DNA from 3 places in the Dyella sp. NPDC103356 genome. Region 2 is predicted to be linked to each of the others. Evidence: predicted binding sites of a transcription regulator. Region 2 holds the regulator's gene; each other region holds the start of a gene.
What was found. The regulator FliA, encoded in region 2, starts transcription of late flagellar genes. The targets are predictions, from matches to a motif close to TAAAGTTTNNCNNNCNNNGGCCGATAA.
Positions count from the first base shown of each region.

Region 1: the regulator FliA is predicted to act here: its motif matches at 1,866-1,892, upstream of ACZ6WW_RS07540 (methyl-accepting chemotaxis protein).
Region 3: the regulator FliA is predicted to act here: its motif matches at 1,610-1,636, upstream of ACZ6WW_RS21990 (GGDEF domain-containing protein).

Region 1 covers NZ_JBVJLZ010000003.1:147,367-150,644, reverse strand. The annotation lists gene ACZ6WW_RS07550 (HpcH/HpaI aldolase/citrate lyase family protein) at 1-727, shown strand, start outside; gene ACZ6WW_RS07545 (LysR substrate-binding domain-containing protein) at 724-1,614, opposite strand; gene ACZ6WW_RS07540 (methyl-accepting chemotaxis protein) at 1,964-3,278, shown strand, end outside.
Region 2 covers NZ_JBVJLZ010000012.1:56,702-59,979, reverse strand. The annotation lists gene ACZ6WW_RS21490 (protein phosphatase CheZ) at 1-353, opposite strand, end outside; gene cheY (chemotaxis response regulator CheY) at 350-757, opposite strand; gene ACZ6WW_RS21480 (RNA polymerase sigma factor FliA) at 837-1,613, opposite strand; gene ACZ6WW_RS21475 (MinD/ParA family protein) at 1,610-2,569, opposite strand; gene flhF (flagellar biosynthesis protein FlhF) at 2,590-3,278, opposite strand, start outside.
Region 3 covers NZ_JBVJLZ010000013.1:32,445-35,722, reverse strand. The annotation lists gene ACZ6WW_RS21995 (hypothetical protein) at 1-164, opposite strand, end outside; gene ACZ6WW_RS21990 (GGDEF domain-containing protein) at 357-1,556, opposite strand; gene ACZ6WW_RS21985 (3'-5' exonuclease) at 1,761-3,278, shown strand, end outside.

The DNA of each region.
Region 1 (3,278 bases), on a different contig from region 2:
GGACCGAAAGGCCGATGCTCGCATCATCCTCGCCAGGTTTCTGGCGACCCAGACGCGCCATACCTTGCTGTTCGTACGCATCAATCCCTTGCAAAGCGGTCTGGCGCGCGCGGATGTCGAATGTCTGGCCGATTATCCACCCGACGGCATCGTATTGCCCAAGGCAGCGGGGCGCGAATCGATCGCTCAACTCGATGCGCTATTGGGCCGCGTCGGACTGGCGCATTTGCCGATCCTTCCCATAGCGACCGAGACGCCCGCGGCGATCTTCGAACTGGGAACCTATCGCGATGTCTCGCATCGTCTGTTCGGTTTGACCTGGGGAGCGGAAGACCTGTCTTCGGCGGTCGGCGCCGTGGCGGTGCGCGAGGCAGGGCGGTTTACTTCACCCTATGAGCTGGTGCGATCGCTGTCGCTGTTTGCCGCGCATGCGGCAGGCGTGCCGGCGATTGAAACGGTGCATCCCGATTTCACGGATATCGAACGTCTTTCAGCGGTGGCGACGCGTGCCGCACAGGATGGTTTCACCGGCATGATGGCCATTCACCCCGCGCAGCTCGATACCATCCATCGCGCGTTCGAGCCTTCCGAGCAGGCGCTGGCGCGTGCTCGCGCTATCGTGGCCGCCTTTGCAGAAAACCCGCAGGCTGGCGCGGTGTCGTTACGGGGCGAGATGGTCGATGCGCCGCATCTGAAGCTCGCACAACGGATGCTGGACCAGCGCTAGCCCAGGTTGGCCAGCAGCCAGTTGGAAAACTCCCTCACCTTGCTGTCTTTTGCGCTGTTGGTGGGCGTGACCAGGTGATAACCCAGGTCGCGTCTCAGCACCGGAGCGCACGGGATGATCAGGCGGCCTTCGCGTAGATCGTCTTCCACGTAATTCTTCTGCAGGATGGCGATACCGCTGCCTTCGATGGCGAAGCGGTGCACGATGCCCAGGTCCTCGAACGAAGTCAGTTGCTTGAGCGCGTTTTCGTCGTCCACGCCGGCACAGCTGAACCAGTCGGGCCAGTCGTTGACGCGTGCGTGGGTCTGCAATAAAGGCTTGCCGACCAAGTCCCGCGCGGTCTTCAGGTGCAGCGTTTTTGCCAAGGCCTTGGTGCAGACCGGGATGAGCTCGTCGGCGAACAGCAGGTGGCTGGTCAGCCCTTTCCAGCGGCCGCGACCGTAACGGATGCCGATGTCGATATCCTGATTTTCGAAATCGACCAGGCTTGCGCCGGATACCGAGACCAGCCGCAGATCGATATGTGGAAACTGTCGGCTGAAAGCGGGCAGGCGTGGTGTCAGCCAGCGGCTGAGCAGCAGCGGATAGCCTTTGATCGTAAGCGTCGTGCGTGGCGACACAGCGGCGCTGAAGCTGGCGGTTGCCCTGCGCACATCATCGAACGCGGCATGCAGCGTTTCCGCATAGGCAGCGGCGTTGGGCGTCAGCTCCAGCTGGTTGCTCTTGCGTTCGAAAAGCTTCGCGCCGAAATACTCTTCTAGCACGGCAATCTGGTGGCTGATCGCCCCCTGGGTAACGTTGAGCTCACGCGCGGCCTTGGTGAAATTCAGATGGCGCGATGCGGCCTCGAATGCCAGCAAGGGATTGAGCGGGGGCAGCGAACGCATCGGTCATCTCGGTGGACGTGAATCGTGTGATGAGTATAGGCGCGCACGAAATCCTTGAAATCTTGCTACGCCGCATAGCGAAATCCCCCCTATTCGTGATCCCGGCGAAGGCCGGGATCCAGTGGCTTCGGTTCCCGGTTTTCGCGATAACCGACTGCAAAGTCACTGGATCCCGGCCTGCGCCGGGATGACGATGGGAGGAACCGGGGTTATTCGGATGAGCCGGTCTCGCCACTGGCCATTTGGCCTATCAAGATTTTTCGATCCCCCGCCGATAGCCACCCCATGGCCGGACGATAACCGGTCCAAGTACGGGTAGTAGGCAGTAGGCATGACAGGGGCAAAATCTATGAAGACCATGAAATCGCGTTTTGCCGCGATCCTGGGCGTGGTTGCTATCGGGCTGGTGGCACTCACGGTCTTTGCCTCTTTGCAAAGCCGGTCGACATTATTGGCCGAGCGTAAGCAAAACCTGCGTGGCTATATCGATGCCGGGCAGGCCATTATCGATCGCTATGTGGCGCTGGAATCGTCCGGCAAGCTCAGTCGCGCCGATGCACAGCGCCAGGCGATGGACGAGCTGCGCGCGATGCGTTGGGACAACGGCACCGGGTACTTCTTCCTGATCGATTCCGGGCCGGTGATGCTGATGCATCCGGTATCGCCCAAGATGGTCGGCAGCAATGTGGGCGACAAGAAAGACACCAACGGCAAGGAACTTTTTCGCGCCATGGTGGCGCTCGACAAGCGCGAGGGCCATGGTTTTATCGACTACACCTGGCCCAAGCCCGACGGCAAGGGCGCGCTGCCGAAGATCAGCTACGTCAGCATGACGCCGGCATGGGATTGGCATCTGGGCACGGGTGTGTACATCGAAGATGTGCAACAGGCCTTCTACCGTGTGCTGTTGGAGTTTGGCGCGTTCGCCGCACTGGTGGCCTTGCTGGTTTTCGGCGTGGTGCTGATCGCGGTGCGTGGCGTGGGCCGCAGCATCGGCGGCGAGCCGCACATGGCCATGGCGATGGCGCAGCGCATTGCCGACGGCGATGTGCGTGCGCATGGCGATGAGTCGTTCCATGAAGGCAGCGTGCTGCATACGCTCGCCGGGATGCGGCAGCGCCTGGCCGATATCGTCAGCGACGTGCGCCAGGGTGCCGACATCGTGCGTAGCGGCGCCGAGCAGATCTCCCAGGGCAACGACGATCTTTCGCAACGCACGCAGGAGCAGGCCGCGGGGCTGGAAGAAACCGCATCGTCGATGGAAGAGCTGACCGCGACGGTGCGCCAGAATGCCGATAACGCCAGCGCCGCCAATCAGCTGGCGCGCGATGCTCGCGACGAAGCGCGCCAGGGCGGTGACGTCGTGGCCAAGGCCGTGCACGCGATGGACGAGATCGGCGACTCGAGCCGGCGCATCGGCGATATCGTCGGCCTTATCGACGAGATCGCTTTCCAGACCAACCTGCTCGCGCTCAACGCGGCGGTGGAAGCAGCGCGTGCCGGCGAGCAAGGGCGAGGTTTTGCAGTCGTAGCCACCGAGGTACGTAACCTGGCCCAGCGCAGTGCATCGGCGGCGCGCGAGATCAAGGCGTTGATTCACGACAGTGCCGAGAAGGTCGAAAGCGGCAGCCGACTGGTCAGTCACTCGGGCAGGGCGTTGCAGG
Region 2 (3,278 bases):
AGGATTTCAATCGCGTTGGCTTCCAGCGCTTCGGCCTGCGGACGCATGCGTTCGGCGAAATCGAGGCTGCGATGCGCGGCCTGCGAACTCATTTCCAGTACATCGAGCAGGTTCTTGCGCGCATCGGCGACGCTATCGGGTACGCCCTCCAATGCCAGGTCGCTGCCGAGGCGACGTACCGCTTCGTGCAGGTCGCGCGCCAGCAGGCCCAAGGCGCGGAACAGATGCTGTTCGCGCTGGCGTGCCAGCGCATCGAGCGCCAGTTCGAAATCCGCGCGGTCGGCACTGTTGAGCAGCTGCTGCAGCTCGGTCGGCAAGGCGGTCTCGGAAAGTAGCAACGAAGAAGTGCTCATGCGGTGGCTCCTTGCGCGGCGAGCCGCTCGAAGATTTTGTCGAGTTTTTCTTTCAGCGTGGCCGCGGTGAACGGCTTGACGATGTAGCCGTTCACGCCGGCCTGCGCGGCGGCGATGATCTGGTCGCGGTTGTTTTCCGCCGTCACCATCAGCACCGGCATGCCCTTCAACGAAGGCTCGGCGCGGATCGCGCGCAACAGGTCGATGCCGGTCATGTTGGGCATGTTCCAGTCGGTCACGACCAGGTCGAACGGCATCTCGCGCAGCATCGTCATGGCGTTATTGCCGTCTTCGGCTTCCTGGATCAGCGGGTTGGAGAAACCCAGCTCGACCAGCAGGTTACGCACGATGCGCCGCATGGTGGAAAAGTCGTCGACCACCAGGATTTTCATGTTCTTGTCCAACGGGAGGGCTCCGGCTTGTAGGTTGGGAACGGGGAATAAGGAACAGGGAACGGAGAAGAAGGTTGCGGATAGTTCGAGGTCAGCGGCGGCGCTCCACCCTCCCCGTTCCCCGTTCCCCATTTCCGGCGCCATCGCGCCAACCGGACATCCGCGCCCGCAACCGCACCAGCGCCTGGCCGTGGATCTGACACACGCGCGATTCGGTAACGCCGAGCACGGCGCCGATTTCTTTCAGGTTCAATTCTTGTTCGTAGTACAGCGACATCACTAGTTGTTCGCGTTCGGGCAGACCGGAGATCGAGTCGATCAGGGCCTCGCGCATGCCTTCCTGTTCGACGCGATCCTGCGGCTCCAGGCCATCCTGATCGACTACGTCCAGCGCGGCGCCGCCTTCGTCGTCGTCCGGCGCGGTGAGGCTGAGCAGACGCGCGCTGGTCGCGTCGGCGAGAATCTGGTGGTACTCCTGCGCGGTGATGCCCATGCGCCGGATCACCTCGGCATCGATGGCATCAGCGCCGGTTTCGTTTTCGATCTGACGCACCACTTCGGTGACTTCGCGCAACTTGCGATGCACCGAGCGCGGCGTCCAGTCGGTCTTGCGCAACTCGTCGAGCATGGCGCCGCGGATGCGGATGCCGGCATAGGTCTCGAAGCTGGCCGAGCGATCGGTGGCGTAGTTACGTGCGGCCTCGAGCAGGCCGATCATGCCCGCCTGCACCAGATCGTCCACGTCCACGCTCGACGGCAACCGCCCCATCAGGTGATAGGCGATACGCCGCACCAGAGGCGCGTGCTGGCGCACCATGTCTTCGGTGCTCTCGCGTTGCAGTTGCAGATATTCGGAAGCCACGCTCATCTCGCCCACCCATCCCCTGCCAGGCTTGGCTCCAACGCCGCCTGACCACCAAAGAAGGCAATCCGGTCGTGGTTGGGGTACTCGGGTTCACCCCATGTATCGACCGCACCTGCCAATTGCTTGAATCCCTGTGCCGACCGGCTGCCCGGGGCGGCATCGACCACCGCGCACTGGCGCCGGATCGCCCGGCGCAGGTACTCGTCGTGCGGGATCATCCCCATGAAGTCGAGCGCGACGTCGAGGAACCGGTCGCTGACCCGAGAAAGCTTTTCATACAAGTGCTTAGCCTCGCCGGCATGGCGCACCATATTGGCCACCACGCGGTAGCGGCGTACCCCGAAGTCGCGGCTGAGCACCTTGATCAGGGCGTAGGCATCGGTCAGCGAGGCCGGCTCGTCACAGACCACCAGAATGACGTCGTCGGCCGCGGCCGCGAACATGGCCACGCTGTCGGAGACGCCCGCGGCGGTATCGACCAGCAGGTATTGGGGCGGGCGCACCAGTTCGTCGAAGGCGCGGATCACCGCCGCATGCTCGCCATTGCTCAGCTGGGCCAGGCGCCGCGCGCCCGAACCGGCCGGGATGATCTTCAGGCCATGCGGCGCGGTCACCGCCAGCTCGTCCAGCGTGCAGCTGCCGTCGAGCAGGTGACCGATATGCCGCGACGGCGTCAGGCCGAGCAGCACGTCGACATTGGCCAGCCCCATATCCGCATCGAGCAGCATGGTCTCGTGCCCGGCCATCGACAGCGCCATACCCAGATTCACCGCGACGGTGGATTTGCCCACGCCGCCCTTGCCGCCGGCAATCGTGATCGCGCGAGTGCGCGGCCGCGGCACTGTCGAACTCAAACCCATCGCCTGATCTCCACGCAGATGTTCGCTGGCGTGCGCGTCGCGCGCACGCAGTGCCGCAAGGGCAGGAAACATCTGCCGCAATCCCCACGCCTGATTCATCGCCAAGGTTCCCATGGGGTTCAAGCGCTCGCCAGGCTGAGGCCGAAACGATCGGCCATGGTGGTGTCTTCGGTAGTGCCGCTGGATTTCAGCGCCTGTGCAGCGCGGCAGACCAGCGCACGCGCATCGGCAGCGGCAATGTCTTCGGGCACGCGCTGGCCGTCGGTCACGTAGTCGAGCGGCAGGTGATGGCGGATCAGCGTGGACAAGGCACCGCCAAGATTCGGTGTCTCGTCCAGCTTGGTCAGAATGCATGCCTGCGGCTTCAGCGGCAGGTAGGCGCGAATGGTGGCGTCCAGCGCCTGTGCCTGCGTGTTGGCGGCCATCGCCACGCACACGCGGACGTCGCCGACGTCGTGCAGCAACTCCATCTGCTGCTGCAGACGCGGATCGTTACCCGCCACACCGGCGGTGTCGACCAGCACGGCCTGGCGACCGCGCAATGAAGTCAGTACCTGGCGCAGGCTGACCGCGTCATGCGCGGGGAATACGCGCACGCCGAGCAGGCGACCGTAGTGTTCGAGTTGCGCGGCGGCACCGATGCGATAGTTGTCGGTACTGATCAGTGCGACCTGCCCTGCGCCATGACGCAGGACGGCGCGCGCGGCCAGCTTGGCGATGGTGGTGGTCTTGCCGACGCCGGTCGGGCCGACCAGTGCGATCACGCCACCGGTCGCCGCCAGATCGCGGCCACTCACCGCAAGGCTGC
Region 3 (3,278 bases), on a different contig from region 2:
TGCTCGCCGAACTGGCCCGCATCCGGGAGAGGAATGCGCTGACGAAGACCAACCTGCTCTCGCAATTCAGCCGCTGGAGAAATGGCCTGCGCCTGCAGAGGCGCTGAAATAACGCACGCCAGGAAAAAATTGATCAGCGCTGCGGAGCGCACGCAAATACTCATGCGGTTTCATCCTGAAAAAACTCATCCCTAACGGCACGCAATACATTGCTTACCGGAAAACGAGGGTCATGATGTCACAACTTTCCGCAACAATCCGCAATATTCGTCACATCAATGTAGAAGCCGAATATCAGCGTGTATTCTTGATGAATTGATCGGGATAAATCCGACAACTCGAGAGGTGCTTCTACTTCATGAGATAATCGAATCTTTAATGTGCTCTTGATGAATGTCTGCGGACATGACACGGTTACGCCCTGCACGTTTTGCCGCATAAAGCGCAAGATCCGCACGCCGCAGAATCGCCTCGGTTTCGTTGTCTTCCGGTTGCGATACAGTCACGCCGATCGAAACCGTCAAGGATTGAACCTCGCCTTCGATCCATAGCTGCGCGTTTTCGACCGCAAGCCGAATCCGTTCGCCCAGTACCAGCGCCTCACCCAGACTGGCATCAGGAGAGAGCACCACAAACTCTTCGCCACCGACGCGACCAATGACATCGCGTCGCCCCAGACTCGCGCGAATACTATCGACCAGCGTGAGCAGCACCTTGTCGCCACCGTCATGGCCGAATCGGTCGTTGATACGCTTGAAGTGATCCGCATCCAGCATCAGTGCAGCAAACGGCCGACCGGTCTGTCGTGACCGATCGAGCAGACTGCTGGCTTTCTCGGCCAATGCGAGGCGATTGTTGACGCCGGTCAACGGATCGATGCGCGCGACGCGTTTCAGGTCCGCCTGCATCGCTTCGTTGTACATCAACAGAAAACCGATGCTGGTAAACGTCGGCTGCATCGCGGTGAGCATCATGTAGATCGTGTTGACCAGCGTGCGATCCAACAGGCCACCCGGCGGCGCCCGGCCAAACAGCAGATCGACGATACGCCAGGCAAGCAACCCGGCAGATATCGCCAGCACGCCAAGCATGACGCGCTCTGCGTTGGAGCCTCGTTTACGCAGGCAATGACGCAACGGCTTGATCAGAAAGGTCACGTCGACCGCGATGGGCAACGACGCCCACAGCACGCGCACACGATAGTTGGGCTCCACCATCGCGTACCAGACGATGACCAGCCAGCATGCGGCGCTGACAAGCAATACGATGCTCTGTCGCGACGGCGCGCCGAGCAGCATGCGCAATGCACGCACCGTGAGCGCATACGACAGCAAGACCAGGCCGTTGGCCAGCACGATCGACCACCAGTCGCCAAGGACGCCACGCAGGCCCAACAACCACCAGCCAGCGGCCTCGAACAGCAGCGCCCAGCCGCGTATGCGCAGGCTCGCCTTGGCGACCCCGGCATAACTGCGCGTGGCGACCAGCAGCACGATCGCCAGCAAACCGGCTTGTAGCGCGCCCAGTACTGCAATGGACGCCAGGTCGATGGCCATAGGCTCCGTAGGTTCACCTAGCGAGCCCCATAACCTAGCGGACCCTTACTATGCTATCGGCCGCAAGCGCAGTAACTTGAGGGCTCTTTGGTCGTAAACAGCGGCCAGCTTGCTGATTTGTGATGGGCTTTGGACTACTCCAGCACCCGCCACAGGCTCTAAGATCGGCCAACAGTCAGCTACGAGGCAGCGCGGGACACACGGATGGCAAAACTGATTCCAAGCCGTAATAGCTGCCTTTCGCGCATGACCGCCGGCGAGAAGCGCCTCTCCGAGCGCCTGGAGCAAAAGCTCGAGGACGACTATCTGCTCTGGTACGACGTACCGATCGGGCTCAAGCAGCGCCGACCGGACTTCGTCGTGTTTCACCCGCGCCGTGGCCTGCTGGTGCTGGAAATCAAGGACTGGAAGCCCGACACCATCCGCCACGCCGACACCACCCAGTTCACCCTGGTGACCGACCGCGGCATGGTCAAGGAGACCAACCCGCTGCTGCAGGCGCGCGCGTACGCACTGGAAATCGGCGTGGTCCTGGAGCGCGACCCGGCCCTGCGCCATCCGCCCGGCCACCGGCATGCGGGCAAGCTGATCATGCCCTGGGCCTACGGCGTAGTGCTGGCCAATGTCAGTCGCAAGCAGTTCGACGAGGCCCAGCTGGGCGAGGTTCTACCTTCCCATCTGGTGCTCTGCCGCGACGAAATCTACGAGACGGCGGATATCGAGACGTTTCAGGAACAGCTGTGGGCGATGTTCCCGCAGGTCTTTCCTTGTGCTCTGACCTTGCCGCAGATCGATCGCATCCGCTGGCACCTTTTCCCCGAGCTGCGCGTGGAGCTGGGCGAAGGCCAGTTCGGCCTCTTCGCCAACGGCACCTCCAACAGCAGCAAGCCGGTCGAGATTCCCGACCTGATCAAGGTGATGGACGCACAGCAGGAACAACTGGCGCGTTCGATCGGCGACGAGCATCGCATCATTCACGGCGTTGCCGGCTCGGGCAAGACCATGATCCTGGGCTATCGCGCGATCCATCTGGCGCGATCCCTGTCCAAACCGATCCTCGTGCTTTGCTACAACAAGACGCTCGCCGCGCGGCTCGATCAGCTGATGGGCGAGCGCGGCCTGAGCGACAAGGTGCAGGTCTACAACTTCCACAAATGGTGCCGAAAGATGCTGGTGGCCTACCACGTGGAACTGCCGCCCAAGCACGACGATTTCGAAGGCATGGTCGAGCGCGTGATGGCCGGTGTCGAGCGCGGGCAGATCCCGCGCTTTCAGTACGGTGCCGTGCTGATCGACGAAGGGCACGACTTCGAACCGGACTGGTATCGCCTGATCGTGCAGATGGTCGACCCGGATACCAACTCGTTGTTGGTGCTCTACGACGACGCGCAGAACATCTACGGCAAGACGGATCGCCCGAAGTTCACCTGGAAAAGCGTCGGCGTGCAGGCACAAGGCCGCACGACGATCCTGCGCATCAATTATCGCAACACGATGGAGATCCTGTCGGTAGCACGCCGCTTCGCCAACGAGTTGCTCGACGAGCATGACGATGACGACGATGGCGTACCGCTGATCGAACCGCAAAGCGCCGGACGGCGCGGTGCGATACCCGAATTGATCCGTGTCGAACACGCCGCCGATCAGCTCGGCGCAATCATCGACTGCCTGCGCGATGAGCACGCACAAGGCCGCCGCTACTCGGACATGGCGGTGATCTTC